3 regions of the Devosia sp. P1_H9 genome follow, and region 3 is predicted to be linked to each of the others. Evidence: predicted binding sites of a transcription regulator. Region 3 holds the regulator's gene; each other region holds the start of a gene.
What was found. Region 3 encodes LexA, which represses DNA repair genes until DNA is damaged. Its sites were predicted from a motif close to TGTTCNNNNTGTGTTCNG; they were not measured.

Region 1 (6,306 bases), on a different contig from region 3:
GGAATTCACCGTGGCAGGGCGGCCATCGCGCTCGTTCCTGTCGCCGCTCGGGGGTGGGGTGGAGACGCTGATCGAGACGATTGCGCGGCGCACCGGCATCCCGCCGGAGCTCTCGACCGGGGGCGGCACATCGGACGCGCGGTTCATCGCCGAATACTGCCCGGTCGTGGAGTTCGGGCTGCCCGGTCCGACCATGCATAAGGTGGACGAGAACGTGCGGGTCGCCGATGTCGAGGAGCTGACGGCGGTCTACGCCGCGTTCATTGCCGACTATCTGGGAGCCAAGTGATGGCCAACGGTTTCTACCGCGCCATCGACGTGGTGAGCCGGGCAGTGTTCGGTAAGGCCCCAGCCCCTGGCGACGCTGCGGCGAGCGTGACCTGGACGCATGCGGTGACCGGCATCGTCGTGCTGGCGGTCCTGCAGGCCGCGATCCTCGTGGTTCCCTTTGCCGGCATGCTACCTGAGGCGCTGCGGGTCGTAGTCGACTTCGCTGCCGTGGCGCTGATCATGCTGGCGGTGCCGTTCGTGGTGCTCGGCGGAGCGGCGCTGCTGCTGAACAAGCGCGAGAAGCTGCCGGCGCTCTTCCTGTTCCTCGCACTGGTGCTGGCGATAAGCCAGATCGTCGGGCTGGTGCTCGGCGCGCTCGGCGTCAGCTCGGGCACGGCGCTGATCGGCATCCTCGCCTTCTTCACCGCACGGGCGTCGAAAAGCCTGCTCGGGGTCGGCTGGGGTGGGGCGATCTTGATCGGCGCGCTGGTCGCGGTCGGCACATTCGCCGCGAGCTTCCTGTTCCTGGCCTTGCCGACCGGGCAGGCGATGCTGGCGGCGCCATGAACGCTTTCGGCGAGCTGTGGCGCGCCATCATCGGCTGGCTCGACCTGCTGACGGCGCGTCCGGGGGCGGCGGAGAAGTTCAATCTTACGGGCCTCGGCCTCGTCAACGCGGCCGGCTGCTATTTCGCGGTGGTGATGCTGCTGATTGCCGCCGAGAGTACGCTGAGCGGCTTTCCCGGTTGGGGGCTGATCGCCATCAGCCTCGCGGTGAATGCGGGGCGGCTCGCGACCGTCTGGGCGGTCATCTGGATCACTGCGCGGCTGCTCTCGGCGCCGGCCGTCGCCATGGCGGTGCCGAGCACCTATGCGATGGCGTTCATCCTGGCGCTGTCGCTGCCCCTCGCCTATTTCGGCGGGCCGAACCTGATCGTTGCGACGCTCGGGGTCACCGGCTTCATGCAGTATCGGGTGGCGCGCGAAATCGGCAAACTGCGGATCGGCATTTCCGTGGCGTTTGCCATTCTTTCGGTCGCCGCGCTTGTCGCCGTCCGAGTCGGGCTCTACATGCTGACCTCCGGTATGCAGGGAATTGGCTAGTGCCCGAACGCAACAACGAGATCTGGGATGAGGTGAGCTCGGCCGCGCGCGGCGTCGCGGGGCTGGTCATCGGCAATCGCCAGTCGGGCAGGTATTTCGATTTCTCGACGCGCGGCCTGGTCGGCAGCTTCATTGCCTTCCTCACCGTCACGCTGATTACCGCTGCGCTGCCGCTGCTGCTGGGGGTGCCAGGCGCCAAGGGATCGGTGTTCCGGGCAGTGATGACGGTCATCATCCTGTTCGGCTTCCAGATTGCCTTCTCGGCCATCTTGCTGCGCCAGCTGAGGCGCCTCGATGGCCTTGTGCCTTATCTGGTTGCCGACAACTGGGCGTCGTTCTTCCTCACGCTCGCCAGCACGCTGCTCAGCCTGTTCGGCATCGGCGGCGAGTTCCTGCTGATTGCCGTCGGCATCGTGGTGATCGTCATCGAGATCAACATCGCGCGCCTGATCGTCACGCTGTCGGCGTGGCAGATTGCCATGTTCCTCGTGGCGCAGCTGGTCGGGGTCAGCATCGCACTGCTGATCGTCGGCGTGGTGTTCCCGCTGTCGCCGGAACAGCTGGCCGAACTCAACGCCGCGGCGGCTAGTAGTCGACCCTAGTGAGATAGAGCCCGTCGGGCGGGGCCAGCGGGCCGCAGCGGGCGCGATCGCGGGCGTCGAGCGCGGCGCGAAAATCGCGCGGGCTCCACTTGCCGTCGCCCACCAGCTTCAACGAACCCACCATCGAGCGCACCTGGCTGTGGAGGAAGCTCCGCGCCTTGGCGGTGACGACGATCGTGTCGGACTGGCGCGACACGGTGAAGATATCGAGGGTGCGATCGGGCGACTTCGCCTGGCACTCGGCGGCGCGGAAGGTGGTGAAGTCGTGCTTGCCGAGGATCAGTTGGGCGGCCTCGTGCATACGGTCGGCATCGAGCTGCACGGGCACGTGCCAGACACGGCCGGCACCGAGGCCGGGGCGGGCGCGGCGGTTGAGGATGCGGTACTCGTAGTGCCGGGCGATGGCGGAGAAGCGGGCCTCGAAGCTCTCGTCGACGAGATCAGCGGTGAGGATCGCCACCGGGTGCGGCTTGGTGTGGTAGTTCAGGGCTTCGCGGACCTTGAACGGGTCCCAGTCGCGCTCGAGGTCGAAATGCACGACCTGGCCGAGGGCATGGACGCCGGCATCGGTGCGGCCGGCAGCCTGGGTGACGACGCTCTCGCCGGAAAAGCGCTCGATGGCTTCTTCGAGCAGTTGCTGCACCGACAGATCGTGCGCCTGCCGCTGCCAGCCGCAGAAGGGGCGGCCGTCATATTCGATGCTGAGGCGGTAGCGGGGCATTAGCCCGCCCGTTCCGGCAGCGCCCCGGCTCCGCGCAGGAACGTGGCGGCATCCATCGCGCCCTTGCCCTCGCGCTGCACCGCGGTCAGCTTCACGGCACCGCTGCCACAGGCGATGGTAAGATCGGGAAGGATTGTGCCGGGCGCGCCGAAGCCTGGGATCAGGGTCGAGCGCAGCGCCTTGATGCGGGTCGGCGTGCCGTTGAGCTCGAGTTCGAACCAGGCGCCGGGGAATGGCGAGAGGCCGCGGATCAGGTTGTGGACCTCAGCCGCCGGCTTGCCCCAATCGATGCGGGCTTCGGCCTTGTCGATCTTGGCGGCGTAGGTGACGCCTTCTTCGGGCTGCGGGGTGAAGTGCAGGCTGCCGCGTTCGAGTGCCGCCAGCGCCCGGCCCATCAGGTCGGCGCCGACCAGCATCATCTTGTCGTGCAGCTCGCCCGAGGTCATGTCGGGGCCGATGGGCATTTCCTCGATCAGGCCGACGGCGCCGGTATCGAGGCCCTCGTCCATCTGCATCACCATGATGCCGGTGCGCGGGTCGCCGGCCATCACGGCACGCTGGATCGGCGCGGCGCCGCGCCAGCGCGGCAAGAGCGAGCCGTGGAGGTTGAGGCAGCCGAGACGCGGCGCTTCGAGGATCGGCTTGGGCAGGATCAGGCCGTACGCGACGACCACCGCGACATCGGCATCGAGCGAGGCAAACACCTCCTGCTCGGGCGCCTGCTTGAGGCTGCGCGGGGTGAAGACCGGGATACCGAAACCCTCCGCCGCCTCGTGCACCGGCGACTTGCGTTCGGCCTGGCCGCGACCGGCGGGTTTTGGCGCGCGGGTGTAGACCGCGACGACTTCGTGGCCGGTCGAGACGATCTCGGTGAGGGTAGGCACGGCGAATTCCGGCGTGCCCATGAAGATGATTTTCATATGTTCCGGTCTCTCGGTGGTCGCCTTCTCCCCTTGCGGGAGAAGGTGGCGCGCAGCGCCGGATGAGGGGTCCCGCGAAACGAAGTGTAGCGCGATCCGAGCGAAGCGAGGAGCGACCCAGCGCGCGGAGAGAGACCCCTCATCCGCCCTTCGGGCACCTTCTCCCACAAGGGGAGAAGGCGATCGCCTCACGTAAGGTGCTAACCGGCCTTCTTGGCCAGGCGCTCGGCTTTCTGGAACTTCTTCAGCACGCGGTCGCGCTTCAGGCGGCTGAGGTAATCGATGTAGAGCACGCCATCGAGGTGATCGAGCTCGTGCTGCACGCAGATCGCGAGGCGGTCCTTGGCGTCGAGTTCAACCTCCTTGCCGTCGAGATCGGTGTAGCGAACGGTGACCTCGGCCGGGCGCTCGACGTCGTAGTAGAGCTCGGGGATGGACAGGCACCCCTCCTCCGTCGTCACGGTCTCGTCCGAGTATTTCAGGATCTCGGGGTTGATCATGACCAGCGGGGCCGGCGTCTCGTCTTCCTTGGCGAGGTCCATCACCACGATGCGCTTCAGCTCGCCGATCTGCGGCGCGGCGAGGCCGATGCCCGGCGCGTCGTACATGGTGTCGAGCATGTCCTTGGCGAGTTGCTTGATGCCATCGTCGATCTTCTCGATCGGCTCTGCAATGGCGCGCAGGCGCTCGTCGGGCAGGATCAGGATGGGGCGCTTGGCCATGAACGTTCGGTCCTTCATCGGGGGTTGCCGCTGAATATGGTATTTCCCGGGCGCCGGTCAACGGCCAGCCGGTTTACGCTTCGTCAACGATAATTGGGGCGAACGTGAACAATGCGGGAACAACTCGGTCGAATCGTGTAGGCTGCCGCGATGGATCGTGTGCTCTTCGTCATCGCCGACTATCCCGTCACGCTCGAGATCGCCGCGTTTGCGGCGGCAGGACTGTTCGCGGCGCTATTGATCGCCCTCCTGGTGGTGATGGTGCGGCAGTCGCGCATCCGCACCGAGGAAGCGCAGCAGCGGGCCGATGAGGCGGCCGCGGCGCAGCTCAAGGCGCAGGAGACCGAGCGTTATATCGCCGACATGCTGCGGGTACAGTCGGAGATGACCGGCCGGATGCAGACGATGAGCGAGATCTTCGGCTCGCGCACCTCCGACCTCGCCCGCCTCGTCAATGATCGACTCGACAGCCAGGGCCAGCGCATCGGCGCGGCAATGCAGGAAGGCAACGCGAAGACCAACGAGAGCCTTGCAAAGCTCCAGGAGCGGCTGGCGGTGATCGACCGGGCGCAATCCAACATCACGCAGCTCAGCCAGAACGTGGTGTCGCTGCAGTCGATCCTCGCCAACAAGCAGACGCGCGGGGCGTTCGGCCAGGGCCGGATGGAAGCGATCATCGGGGATGGGCTGGCCCAGAATGCATATGCGTTCCAGGCGACGCTCTCGAACGGCAGCCGGCCGGACGCACTGGTCTACATGCCCAACGGTGCGCCATCGCTGGTGATCGACGCCAAGTTTCCGCTCGAGAGCTGGCAAGGCTTTTCAGGCGCCGGTGAAGGCGAGGACCCGCGGTTTGCGGCGAGCCGGTTCCGCAACGACATGGGCGTCCACATCAAGGCGATCTCTGAGAAGTACCTGATCGCCGGGGAGACCGCCGACACGGCGTTCCTGTTCGTGCCGTCGGAATCGATCTTCGCGGACCTGCACGAGCATTTCGAGGATGTGGTGCAGCGCGCGCTCAAGGCCCGCATCGTCATCGTCTCGCCGTCGATCCTGATGCTGTCGATCCAGGTGGTGCAGGCGCTGCTGCGCGACGTGAAGATGCGCGAAGAGGCGTATCGCATCCAGACCGAGGTGCGGGCGCTGCTCACCGATGTCGGCCGGCTGGACGAGCGGGTGCGGAAGCTGCAGACGCATTTCACCCAGGCCGCCGGGGATATCGGCGACATCGTTACGTCGTCGTCGAAGATCGTGAAGCGCGGCGAGCGCATCGAGGCGATGGAGTTCGACGAGGCGCGGCCGGAGCAGCGTCTCGCTGGAGAGTAGTGAATCACTCGGGCAGGTGGGGGTCAGCCGGCCCTGATGCTGAAAGACTAGCTGGCGAGCACGTGCATCGGCGCCGGCAGGATGCTGTCGAGCAGCTTGGTGCGCCCCTCGGTGACGGCTGCAAAGGTGCGGATGTCCTCGGGTCGGCTCAAGAGGTAGCCCTGCGCGGTCTGGCAGACCTCACCCCTGAGGAAGGCCAGTTCCTCGGCCCGTTCGACGCCCTCGGCGACCACCGGAACGTTGAGCCCGCTGCCGAGCCCCAGCACGGCGCGCACGATGGCGGCCGACTGGTGGTTGTTGTCGACCGAGCGGATGAACGACTGATCGACCTTGATCTTCGAGAACGGGAAGGCGCGGAGGTTGGCCAGCGAGGAGTAGCCGGTGCCGAAATCGTCCATGGCGATGCGGACGCCGAGCGCCCGGATCTGCCGGAGCGTAGTCACCGCCCGCATCATATCGCGGATCAGCGCCGTCTCGGTGATCTCGATCTCGAGCCGCGAGGGCGGGAGGCCGGTCTGGATCAGCACCTCGTGCATGGTCTGCGCGAAGCTGGCCGAATGCACCTGCACCGCCGAGACATTGACGGCAATCGACAGCGGTGACTTCCAGCGTGCAGCCTCGTTGCAGGCGGTGCGGAGCACC
Region 2 (6,306 bases), on a different contig from region 3:
GCGATCTCGACGACGGCGAGAGTGACGATTCGGAACAGGGCGACGACCAGGAGCCCGAGCGCGGCCAGGACGACGAGAAGAATCCCGAGCAGGGCGAGGGGGAGAGCGAGGACGCCGAGGCCGACGAGGACCAGACCCCCGGGCAGTCGGAGCAGGAAGGCGAAGTCGAAGGCGCGGAGATGGATTTCTCCGAGACCGACGAGGACGACAGCTCAGAATCGGGCGAGGACCAGCCCAATCCGCCACCGCCCGGCGCCAATGCCAAAGAGTTCCAGAACGTCTTCAACTACAAGATCTTCACTCAGAAGTTCGACGAGATAGTCCGGGCCCAGGACCTCTGCCCGCCGGAGGAACTGGACCAGCTGCGTGCCCTGCTCGACAAGCAGCTCGAGAACCTCGCCGGCGCCGTGGCGCGGCTTGCCAACAAGCTGCAGCGGCGGCTGATGGCGCAACAGAACCGCAGCTGGGAGTTCGACCTCGAGGAAGGCCTGCTCGATACGGCGCGCCTCACCCGCGTGGTCACCGACCCGCTGCAGGCGCTGAGCTTCAAGGTCGAGCGCGACACCGATTTCCGCGACACTGTGGTGACGCTCCTGCTCGACAATTCCGGCTCGATGCGCGGCCGCCCGATCACCATCGCGGCGATCTGCGGCGACATCCTCGCCCGCACGCTCGAGCGTTGCGGCGTGAAGGTCGAGATCCTCGGCTTCACCACCCGCGCCTGGAAGGGCGGCAAGTCGCGTGAGGCCTGGCTCGAGGCCGGGCGCCCGCCCAATCCCGGCCGCGTCAACGACATCCGCCACATCATCTACAAGGCTGCCGACGAGCCCTGGCGGCACGCGCGGCGCAATCTCGGCCTGATGATGCGCGAGGGGCTCCTGAAGGAGAACATCGACGGCGAAGCGCTGCAGTGGGCGCATAAGCGCCTGCTCGGGCGGACCGAAAATCGCCGCATCCTGATGGTGATCTCGGACGGTGCGCCGGTCGATGATTCGACCCAGAGCGTCAACGCCGGCAACTATCTCGAGGCCCACTTGCGCCAGGTGATCGAAGACATCGAGACCCGCTCCGCCGTGCAGCTGGTGGCGGTAGGTATCGGCCACGATGTTACTCGCTACTATCGCCGCGCCGTGACACTGCTTGATGCCGAGGAACTGGCAGGGGCCCTGACCGACGAGCTCGCCTCGCTGTTCGACGAAGAACCTCCCGGGGCCTTCCGCAAGAGCCGATACGGATGACCAGCTCACGGCGTGCCTCGCGTCTCGCCGGAGCGGCACTGCTGATCGCAAGCGCTGGCGCCGCACTGCTGGCAGCGGCCGGGCTGGGCGCCCGCGCCGACGAGGAGACCGTCACCTCGGTGCCGCTCTCGACCTTCATGGGGGCCGGCATCGGCCAGCGCGTGCAGGGCCTTATCTGGCGCGGCGGCATCGAGATGCAGAGCCAGACCGACACCTTCGGCGGTCTTTCCGGTCTCGGCGTCACCGGCCCCGACGGGCGGCTGGTGATGGTGTCCGACCGCGGCAACTTCGTTTCCGGCCAACTGCTCTATGACGAGGCGGCGCGGCCGATGGGGCTGATCGGCGTCAAGGTCGAGCCGATCCAGAACTCCAAGGGCACCGAGCTGCCCCGCGCCTATACGCGCGACGCCGAGGCGCTGGCGGTGATCAACCGCGAGGGCAAGCCGAGCGCCGTGCGCGTCGGCTTCGAGAATCTCACGCGCGTCGCCGATTTCACCCTGGTCGACGGCATCCCGCAGGGCGCCGCCCGCGAAGTGACCATCCCCAAGTGGCTGAGCGATACCCGCACCAACGAGACGCTGGAGGCGGTCTGCATCGCCCCGGACACCTCGCCGATCGCCGGTTCGACCCTGCTCTTGACCGAAGGCATCATCGACGATGACGGCCAGCACTCGGCCTACCTGCTGGGTCAGAACGACAAGGGCCCGCTGAGCTATATCTCCGGCGACGGCACCAACCCGACCGACTGCGCCTTCATGCCCAACGGCGATCTGCTGGTACTCGAGCGCGGCGTTGCCCTCCTCGCCTTCCAGATGCGGCTCGTCCGCATTCCCGCGGCAGAGGTGAAGGCCGGCGCCCACATGAAGGGCGAAGTACTGCTGCACGCCGCCGGCGGCGACATCGACAACATGGAAGCGCTTGCCGTCCACGCCGCGCCGGACGGCTCGACCCGCATCACCTTGGTCTCAGACAACAACTTCAATGATTGGGAGCGCAACCTGCTCCTCGAGTTCAGCCTGCCGGACTGAGGAGGATGCGATGTCGGCCAGGGAGGTGCTCAAGGCTTACGAAGACCGCATCAACCGCCAGAATTTCGATCTCCTGATCGACCTCATCGCGCCCGACGCCACGTTCTGGTTCTCGAACGGCACCCATAGCGGCATGGCCGCCATCCGCGCGGCGTTCGAGGCGACGTGGCAGGTGATGGGACCCAGCGAACGCTACTGGCTCGACGAGCTCGAGTGGATCGCCGAGGGCGACAGCGCCGCCGCCTGCATCTACCGCTTCAACTGGGAGATCACGGTCGACGGCAAGCGCGATTCGGGCTCGGGCCGCGGCACCACGGTGCTGCGGCGCGTGGGCGACCGCTGGTGGATCGTCCACGAACACTTGAGTCGCTGGCCGGCCTAGGCCGCTGCTTTCAGCGGCGGCAGCGGCATCAGCTTGCCCATCAGCATCCGGTAGGGCGCCAAGAGCAGTAGCGCCGCAAGGAACTTCACCAGGAAGTCGCCGGTCGCCAGCGAGAACCATAGCGGCACTTCGGAACCGACGCCGAGCCAGGGTGCGCCGAAGCCGAGCGAGCCGTCCTTCATGCCGAACAGACCATCGATAAAGCCGAGCGCCGGCGCGAAGGCGATGGTGAAGAAGATCGCCGTATCGAGCAGCGAGCCGAACAGCGAAGCGGCGAGCGGCGGCAGGAACCAGGCGCGGCTGGCCCGCAAACGCGAGAACACCGAGATATCGAGCAGCTGCCCGATGAGGAACGCCGAGGCCGAAGCAATGGCGATACGCGGCGTCGCGAGGAACACCGACAGCACCAGCGCCACGACGAAGCCGACCACCACCACCATGCGGGCCCGGTTAGGGCCGTCATGCCGGTTGGTGAGGTCCGTGACGAGGAAAGCGAAGGGGTAGGTAAAGGCGCCCCAGGTGAGCAGATCGCCCAGATGGATCGGGCCGAGGTCGGCCTGCACCGGGTATTGCACGAGAATATTGGACGCGGTGACGACCACGACCATGGCGGCAATCGCCGCAACGAAACGAGCGAGCATATCCTGCACCTCTATGTAACCCGCTGGCCGGCATCAGACCGGGGCGGAAAAACGAAACCGCGCGTTCCCGTCGGGGAGCGCGCGGCCGAAACTCTGTTGGAAGCTGCTTACGCCGTTGCGAGAGCGGCGCGCACTTCCTTCTTGACGGCCAGCGCCACCGGCGACAGCTCGGCATCGTTGGCCTTCAGCAGGAAGGCATCGAGGCCCCCGCGGTGCTCGACGGTGCGCAGCGCGTTCGCCGAGATGCGCAGCTTGACCGCGCGGCCGAGCGTATCCGACAGAAGCGAAACGTTGAGGAGATTGGGGAGGAAGCGGCGACGGGTACGGTTGAGCGCGTGGCTCACCTTGTTTCCGGTCATCACGCCCTTACCGGTGAGTTCGCAGCGGCGAGCCATAGTGTTATCCTGTCAAAAGGCCCTCGGCGGGGGATTATTCCCCTCGCAACGGGCTGGAGTCTGTTCTTGATTGCGGGGCCTCCATAGAGAACTGGGCCCCTCTCGTCAAGCTTGTGAACGCCGAACGCCTTGCCAGTCCGGCGTTCCCCCGGCATTTTGGCCGCGATATTGATTCGCTTTAGTTGGCGACGCCGTCAGAGGTCCGTTCCCGTGTTGAGCGCCGGTTTCCGCCAAGCATTGCGATTTGCCGCCCTCGGTCTAGGGCTGCTGTCCCTGCCCGTCGCTGCCGCCGAGATCAAGGCGCGCGCCGAGTATATGGTAACGATGGGCGGCACGCATGTCGCCAATGTCCGTATCAACCTCACCGATGACGGCTCGGCCTATTCGCTGGTGCTCGACGCCAAGATTACCGGGTTGGCGCAGCTGGTGGCGAGCGGCTCCGCCAAGGCCACCTCGACAGGCAGCTCTGGCGACAAGGGCCTCCGGTCACAGAAGTTCGACCTCTTGACCCGCGCCGGCGGCGAGGATTTCACCTCCGCCATCACCTATGCCGGCGGCACCGTCGCCTCGTTCATTGTCGCCCCGCCGATCGTCAACAATATCGACCGGGTGGCGATCGAGCGGAGACACCTCACCACCGCTAACGACATGCTGGCGCCGTTCGTGCTGAAAGGAGCGGCGCTCGACGGGCAACTGTGCAATCGCCAGATGCCGATCTTCACCGGCGTCGAGCGGTTCAACCTCAGCCTGAAATACGTGAAGGACGACAGCGCGACCTCCAAGCGCACCGGCTACCAAGGTCCGCTGGTGCTGTGCAGCGTCCACTACACCCCGATCTCCGGCCACTACACCAACAACGAGATCACCACCTACCTGGCCAAGAACGAGCGCATCCTCATCTGGTTCGCGCCGCTGAAAACCGCGGGCTACTACATCCCCTACCGCGCACTGGTAACCACCGAAGCCGGCGACCTGTCGGTGGTTCTCACCGAACTCACCGAGTAGGCGAAAAGCCGCTCCCCGGCGATGAACGGCAGCTAAACCCTTGCCTCAGCACGCGTTCAATCGCGTTGCCACATTCTCCCTCCAACGGCTCGTTATTTCCGCGCCCCGGACCACCGGCAACAGACCGTGGTCCCTCGTGCCGGCACGCCTCCAAGCGGGGTCGCCGGCCGGGCGGCGGAAATCATGGTTAACGGGGCGTTACCAAAATCTGCGTGTCATTCCGGCACGGTCAACGGCTATTTTGCCAAGATCGGCGCGACACACCCCGGCATTCCGGACCCCGACCTGTGAAACCGCAAAAAATCTTTGCGGCCTAGGGCTTTACGCCCCGTTCACACTTGGCTGATTCTGCCTCGAAAACCGTCGGAATTAACGCTTTCGCAACCTTCCTGAACGGGATCTCCGGGGATATCGCCCACTGCCATACGAAAGCCGCGCTCCTAGCGGTTCAGCCCATGCCACACCTACCATATGCTGTGGGGAACAAACGCGGATTTCCGAGTCGCAACCGATTCCTTTCCGGTTTGTTCCCTGTTCGTGCCAGTGGTTAACGTGCCGGGCGACCGGATGGAGATATTGTTCCGCCACGAGACACTCGTTTGTTGGCGTTCGATCACCTAAATAGGGCGCAATGACTCCCGCTTCCGCCTCCTCGCTCAAGGCGATCCTTGGGCCCACCAACACTGGCAAGACCTTCTTCGCCATCGAGCGGATGCTGGCGCACCGCTCGGGGATGATCGGCCTGCCGCTGCGGCTGCTGGCTCGCGAGGTCTACCACAAGGTGGTCGACAGGATCGGTGCCCAGCACGTGGCGCTGGTGACCGGCGAGGAGCGGATCGTGCCTGCCAAGGCGCGCTATTGGGTGTGCACGGTCGAGGCCATGCCGCTCGACGTGCCGGTCGAATGCGTCGCGATCGACGAGATCCAGGTGGCGACCGACTTCGACCGCGGCCACGTCTTCACCAACCGCCTGCTGCATGCCCGCGGCATCAACGAAACGCTGCTGCTCGGCGCCGCGACCATGACGCCGCTGATCCGCGCGCTGCTGCCCGATGCCGAGATCATCCACCGGCCGCGCTTCTCCGAGCTGCTCTATGCCGGCTCGAAGAAGATCTCGCGCCAACCCAAGCGCTCGGCCATCGTCGCCTTCTCGGCCACCCAGGTCTACGCCATCGCCGAGCTGATCCGGCGCGAGCGCGGCGGCGCCGCCGTGGTGATGGGGGCGTTGAGCCCCCGCACCCGCAATGCCCAGGTCGACATGTACCAGAACGGCGATGTCGATTTCCTCGTCGCCACCGACGCCATCGGCATGGGGCTCAATCTCGACGTGCACCACGTCGCCTTCGCCGATGACCACAAGTTCGATGGCCACCAGACCCGCCAATTGACCCCGGCCGAGTTCGGCCAGATCGCCGGCCGCGCCGGCCGCCACATGCACAACGGCACCTTCGGCGTCACCGGCAATGCCCCGGATTTCGACGAAGAACTGGTCAAGCGGCTCGAAACACACGACTTTGAGCCGGTGCGAGTGGTGCAATGGCGCAACGCCGAGCTGGATTTCCGCTCGATCGAGGACCTGCGTGCCAGCCTCGACCAGACGCCAAAGCTGAAGGCCCT
Region 3 (6,306 bases):
ATCAGACCCTGCCGACCTCTGATGCAGCGACGGCCGACATCGCCTATTCGGACGCCAGCTTCCGCGGTGAGCCGATCCGCGTGGCCGTGCTGCGACGCGCAGCATCCTCCGGCGTCAGCGCCATCCCGTTCACGGTCACTGTCGCCGAGACCACCATCGCCCGCACGCAGTTGACCCAGACCCTGCTCCTCCGCTCTGCCATTCGCCTTGCGCTGCTCATCCTCGCCGCCGCGGTGATCCTCTGGCTGGCCGTCGGTTTCTCGCTCGCCCCACTCTATCGCCTCCGCGACGCCATCTCGCGGCGGGCCCTCGATGACCTCAGCCCCATCGAACAGGAGGTTCCCCGCGAGGTGCAGGGCCTGGTCGACACGATCAACTCGTTCATGACGCGGCTGTCGTCAGCTCTCGATGCCCTGCGCCATTTCACCGGCAATGCCAGCCATCAGCTCCGCACGCCGCTCACCATCATCCGCACTCAGTTGGCGCTGGCGCTCCGCGCCGATAGCCCTGCCGCGGCACGGGAGGCGGCCCGCACCGCCGATGCCGCGGTGGTGCACGCCGAGCGCGTCCTCGCGCAACTGCTGCTCCTCGCCAGGATCGACGAGGCTGCGTCCGATCGGCTGCAGTTCCAGGTTGTCGATCTGTTCGAGCTCGCCCGGGAGCGCACAGGCGACTATGTCGTCCGGGCCCATGCCGCCGACATCGATCTTGGCCTCGAGGGCGAAGGACCGGCGCTGGTCCGCGGCGACCCGATGCTGCTCGGTGAACTGCTGAGCAACCTCATCGAGAACGCCATCGCCTACGCCGGACCTGGTTCTGAAGCGACGGTTGGCGTCGCCACAGGGGACCGCGTGGTGGTGCTGCAGGTGGCCGACACCGGCAAGGGCGTCGCCGCCGAGCAGCTGGCGGCAGTGCGCAAGCGCTTCAGCCGCGGCAACAGCGACAAGCCCGGAGCCGGCCTTGGGCTGCCCATAGTCGAAGAGATCGCGGGTCTGCTCGGTGGCGAACTGACGGTTGCATCGCAGCCTGGCAAAGGCTTCAGCGTGCAGCTTACCCTACCGGCCGAGCCGCAATAGTCCGGCCGTGGCGCGCGCCGACCAATGCGCCGGCACGCGCCAGTCAATCCCGTCGTCAGTGCACGGGGATCATCAGGTGGGCATAGGGAGTGTTTGGCCACATCACATAGGGCTGGGTGTGGTCGGGATGTTCTTCCTTGGGATAGCCGGCCAGCATCTCGTCTGCGACGTTGAAGATCATGACGTGCGGCCCATCGACCATCCAGTCGTGACCTGCAGGCGGCGCGGTCGCGAACGGATCCACGTTGTCGGGCGCCGACTCGCCCTGCAGCATGTAGCCGAAACCGACCACGCCCTCGGGTGGGTCCTTCTTCTCGCTATATGCCGTCAACCACGCCATGCCTCCGGCATCGACGCATATTGGATCATTGGTGGGCGAAGCCAGGTTGTCCGGCATGCAGGTAAAGCCGTTCGTTCCCTCCTTGAGCGTCTTCATCTGCATCTGAGCATCGAAGTTCACGACCGTGGCATTCTGGCCCACCGCCACCGGCGCTGCCGACAGCGCGTTGGCGACCAATTCCGCATCGGTCATTTCGGCCGCCACGGTGGGGCTGAGCAAGATCCCCAGGATCATTGCGGATATGGCATAACGGCTTGACTTCATAGACATGTTTTCCTCCTCAGAAACAGTCCAGTTCACTGGCCCGTGGAAACGAGCACAGCTCCAGCTGAGAAGGTTGGGGTGTGCGGGTTCGACACGCCAATCTCTCGACGGTATGCCCTGGTGGACAGCAGGTCAACGAAACGCAAGGCCTCGACGTCGAGAGGATTTCGCGGCCACGCGTCCTCTCTTTCGGCGCGTCAGGAGCGCCATCGTAACGCAATATTCATCGTCCGATTGCAGAACATAACTGGAACACGTATAACACGTTCAGTCTTTGTTCCGATTCTGCTCACGGGGCCGCCATGCTGACGCGCAAGCAACACGAACTTCTGATGTTCATCCACGAGCGGATGAAAGAATCCGGCATCCCACCCTCGTTCGACGAGATGAAGGATGCGCTCGATCTTCGCAGCAAGTCGGGCATTCACCGGCTGATCACTGCGCTCGAGGAGCGCGGCTTCATCCGGCGCCTGCCCAACCGGGCCCGGGCGCTCGAGGTGATCAAACTGCCGGACTCGATGAATCCATCGCTCGGCGGCCGCAAGGCGCGCTTCGAGCCGAGCGTCATCGAGGGTAATCTTGGCCGGGTCGCGACCCCGCCGGCACGCCCCGCGGCTCAGGTGGCCAACGCCGACGCCTACCGCGCGGTCACCGTCCCGGTGATGGGCCGGATCGCCGCCGGCACTCCGATCGAGGCCATCCAGACCCACAGCCATTCCATCATGGTGCCGCCCGAGATGCTCGGTGCGGGTGAACATTATGCCCTGGAAGTGCGCGGCGATTCGATGATCGATGCCGGGATTTTCGATGGCGACACCGTGCTCATCAAGAAACAGGACGCCGCTTCGACCGGTGAGATCGTCGTCGCCCTCGTAGATGACGAGGAGGCGACGCTGAAGCGGCTGCGCCGTCGCGGCAACTCGGTAGCGCTCGAGGCCGCCAACCCAGCCTACGAAACCCGCATCTTCCCGCCCGACCGGGTGAAGGTGCAGGGCCGCCTGGTTGGCCTGCTCCGCAAGTACTGAACTCCTGACCTGCCGCCAATCGGGTCTTCGGGCCGGCTGCCTCAGCCGGCCCTTTTTCTTATGAATCCGGACGCTGCGGACAACAATTGCACTAGGGCTGGGCTGGCAAAGACGTTACGTTCCGCGCCGCTGGCAGCAAGTGGCGCATCGGATCTGAGGCGCCGCCTGCGAGCGGCTTTCGCGATCATACCAGGAGAGTGGACCACCTTCCCGATTGCGATGTAGCGGCATGGCTTGATGCGCGGCAAACTGGCGGCGCAAGGGAGAGGGTTTTGGCAGGACAGGTCGAATGGGTCGCCGTCGATTGGGGCACCTCCAATCTGCGGGCATGGGGAATAGATTCCGCCGGTGAGATCGCCTTCTCCCGCTCATCGCCGGACGGCATGGGCCGTCTCAGTCGCGAGCAATACCCCGATGTGCTGACCTCACTGCTCAACGGCGTCGCCGATGACGTCGAGGACGTACTGATCTGCGGCATGGCGGGCGCGCGGCAGGGCTGGATCGAGGCCCCCTATCTCGACGCCCCCGCCGAACTCGGTCGCATCGCTGCCGGCGCCGTTGCGCCCGACATGCCCGGCCCGCACAACCCGCGCATCCTGCCTGGCGTCTGCCTCCGCGATCTGGGTGCGGAGGACGTGATGCGCGGCGAGGAAACCCAATTGCTTGGGCTCTCGGCACTGATCCCCAACTTCTCCGGCCTCGCGGTTATGCCGGGCACCCACAGCAAGTGGGCGCTGCTTTCCGGCACCAAGCTGGAGCGCTTCTCCAGCGCTATGACCGGCGAGATCTTCGAGCTGCTGCGCACCCACTCGGTGCTGCGCCATTCGCTCGGTGGTGAGCTCGAGGGCGAAGATCGTGATGTCGGCTTCGCTGCCGGTCTCGACCAGGGGCTCGAGCGCCCCCAGCGCTTGACCGCGACGCTGTTCAAGGTCCGCGCCGGCTCCCTGCTGTCGGGCCGCAGCCCGGCATGGTGTGCCGGTTTCCTCTCGGGCCTGTTGATCGGCGCCGAGATCGGGGGCCAGCGCGACTGGATCGGCGAGGCGGAGATTCCGCTGGTGGGCAGTGTCGGCCTTTGCGGGTTGTACCAGATGGGCTTTGAACGGCTCGGCGCCCGGACCCGCATCGTCGATGCGACCGACGCCACCCTCGCCGGACTCAAGGCAGCAAGACAGGCATAGAAGTTCATGGACCACCGCCACATCATCGCGATCCTTCGCGGCATCACGCCTCCCGAAACCCTCGAAGTTTGCGACGCCCTCGTGCTCGCCGGCATCACCATGATCGAGGTCCCACTCAATTCGCCCGAAGCGCTGCGCTCGATCGAAGACGCCGCCAAGGCCTTCGACGGTCGCGCCCTGGTCGGTGCGGGCACGGTGCTGAACCGCGCCGATGTCGACGCGGTCGCCGATGCGGGCGGCCGGTTCGTTGTGTCGCCGGACACCAACCCGGCAGTTATCGGCGCCACAATCGAGCGCGGCATGACCTCGTACCCGGGTGTGTTCTCGCCCACCGACGCGTTCACCGCTATCCGCTCCGGCGCCACAGGCCTCAAGTTTTTCCCCGCCGAAGTGCTTGGCCCCAAGGGCATCAAGGCGATGAAGGCGGTGCTGCCGCCGGCTATCCCGCTCTACGCCGTCGGAGGCGCCAACCCCGACAATTTCGCCGAGTACTTCGCGGCCGGCTGCGCCGGCTTCGGGCTCGGCACCTACATTTTCAAGCCCGGCATGTCGGCCGCCGATGTGGCATCGCGCGCCACCACCGCCGTCGCCGCCTATGATCAGGGAAGACCACGATGAACTCGAAGGCCGAACTGTTCGTCGATAGCCGCTGCGAGCTGGGCGAAGGCCCGTTCTGGAACCCCTTGCTCGAACGCCTGTTCTGGTTCGATATCCTCAACCAGACCATGCTGAGCGCCGGCACCGACGGCCACATCGTCGACCGCATTACCTTCAAGGACACGGTCAGCGCCGGTGCCGTGATCGACAAGGACACGCTCGGCATCGTGCAGTCGGGCGCCCTGCTCCGCTACGATTTTGCCTCCGACACGAGCACCGTGATCGCCGAGATCGAGGAGGACGTTCCGACCAACCGGACCAATGACAGCCGTGTCGATCGCACCGGGGGCTTCTGGATCGGCACGATGGGCCGGAAGGCCGAGGCGGGGGTCGGTGGCGTCTATCAGTACCGCGCCGGACAGACCACCAAGGTCATCGAGAACATCCGCATCCCCAACTCGATCTGCTTCTCCCCCGACGGGCGCACGGCCTACTTCACCGACGCCGGCAAGATGATTGTCCGCTGCGCCCTCGATCCGGCAACCGGCCAGCCGACGGGACCATGGGAGGACTTCTTCACCATGGAAGGGCCGGGCGGCGCCGACGGCTCGGTGGTCGATTCCGAAGGCTACCTCTGGAACGCCCGCTGGGGTGGCGGCAAGGTCATCCGCATCTCCCCTGACGGCAAGCTGGACAAGGTGGTCGAGGTTCCCGGCGTCAGCCAGGTGAGCTGCCCCGCCTTTGGCGGCAGCGACCTCAAGACCCTCTACATCACCACCGCGCGCGAGCATATGACGCCCGAGCAACTCGAAGTCGAGCCGCATGCCGGCAGCGTCTTCGCCGTGGCGCTCGACGTCCCCGGCATCGCCGAACCTTTCCTCAAACTCTGAGTCTAACGTGTCTTTTCCCGCTATCGGCGTCTGCTATTACCCCGAACACTGGTCCGTCGAGCAATGGGATGACGACGCCCGCCGCATGGCGGAGGTCGGCATCGAATATGTCCGCATCGGCGAGTTTGCCTGGTCCCGCCTCGAGCCGCGACCGAACGAGCTGGATTTCGGCTGGCTGGTTGCGGCAATGGACGTGCTCGACAAGCACGGGCTCAAGGTCATCGTCGGCACGCCCACGGCGACTCCGCCCCGCTGGCTGATCGACAAGATGCCCGACATGCTGGCGGTCGATCGCGACGGCCGGCCGCGCGGCTTCGGCTCCCGCCGGCACTACGATTTCTCGCACCTGGGCTATCGGCGCGAATGCGCCCGCATCACCCGGTTGCTGATCGACCATGTCGGCCAGCACAAGGCACTCGCCGGCTGGCAGACCGATAACGAGTACGGCTGCCACGACACGGTACACTCCTACTCGCACGCCGCAGCCATGGGTTTCCGGCTCTGGCTGAAGGACAAGTACAAGACCATCGAGGCGCTGAACGTCGCCTGGGGCAATGTCTTCTGGTCGATGGAGTACAACAACTTCGAGCAGATCGATCCGCCGAACCTCACGGTGACCGAGGCCGCGCCGGCTGCCTGCCTCGACTTTCGCCGCTATTCGTCGGCGCAGGTCGCCGCGTTCAACAAGACGCAGTACGACCTGATGAAGGCGGCGCGTCCAGACCTGCCGGTGATCCACAATTTCATGTCGCGCTCGACCGAGTTCGACCACTACGAACTGGCCGAGACGCTCGACGTCGCGAGCTGGGACTCCTATCCGCTGGGACATCTGGAGGGCGTTCCGGAGCCCGAGGAAAGCAAGATTCCGTACTTCCGGCAGGGCGACCCCGACAATTCTGGACTGCACCATGATCTCTACCGCGCCGTGGGCCATGG

Region 1: the regulator LexA is predicted to act here: its motif matches at 4,443-4,460, upstream of AC1DYL_RS06190 (DNA recombination protein RmuC).
Region 2: the regulator LexA is predicted to act here: its motif matches at 5,215-5,232, upstream of AC1DYL_RS21220 (helicase-related protein).

The regions. Positions count from the first base shown of each region.
Region 1 is NZ_JBFUCQ010000003.1:9,505-15,810, forward strand. It holds gene dapE (succinyl-diaminopimelate desuccinylase) at 1-289, shown strand, start outside; gene AC1DYL_RS06160 (hypothetical protein) at 289-837, shown strand; gene AC1DYL_RS06165 (hypothetical protein) at 834-1,373, shown strand; gene AC1DYL_RS06170 (hypothetical protein) at 1,373-1,975, shown strand; gene truA (tRNA pseudouridine(38-40) synthase TruA) at 1,959-2,696, opposite strand; gene fmt (methionyl-tRNA formyltransferase) at 2,696-3,616, opposite strand; gene def (peptide deformylase) at 3,817-4,338, opposite strand; gene AC1DYL_RS06190 (DNA recombination protein RmuC) at 4,489-5,664, shown strand; gene AC1DYL_RS06195 (bifunctional diguanylate cyclase/phosphodiesterase) at 5,712-6,306, opposite strand, start outside.
Region 2 is NZ_JBFUCQ010000015.1:46,674-52,979, reverse strand. It holds gene cobT (cobaltochelatase subunit CobT) at 1-1,238, shown strand, start outside; gene AC1DYL_RS21245 (esterase-like activity of phytase family protein) at 1,235-2,266, shown strand; gene AC1DYL_RS21240 (YybH family protein) at 2,277-2,648, shown strand; gene AC1DYL_RS21235 (queuosine precursor transporter) at 2,645-3,289, opposite strand; gene rpmB (50S ribosomal protein L28) at 3,397-3,684, opposite strand; gene AC1DYL_RS21225 (DUF3108 domain-containing protein) at 3,898-4,689, shown strand; gene AC1DYL_RS21220 (helicase-related protein) at 5,321-6,306, shown strand, end outside.
Region 3 is NZ_JBFUCQ010000002.1:19,423-25,728, reverse strand. It holds gene AC1DYL_RS03145 (sensor histidine kinase) at 1-1,076, shown strand, start outside; gene AC1DYL_RS03140 (hypothetical protein) at 1,132-1,680, opposite strand; gene lexA (transcriptional repressor LexA) at 1,983-2,705, shown strand; gene AC1DYL_RS03130 (2-dehydro-3-deoxygalactonokinase) at 2,978-3,883, shown strand; gene AC1DYL_RS03125 (2-dehydro-3-deoxy-6-phosphogalactonate aldolase) at 3,890-4,501, shown strand; gene AC1DYL_RS03120 (SMP-30/gluconolactonase/LRE family protein) at 4,498-5,370, shown strand; gene AC1DYL_RS03115 (beta-galactosidase) at 5,378-6,306, shown strand, end outside.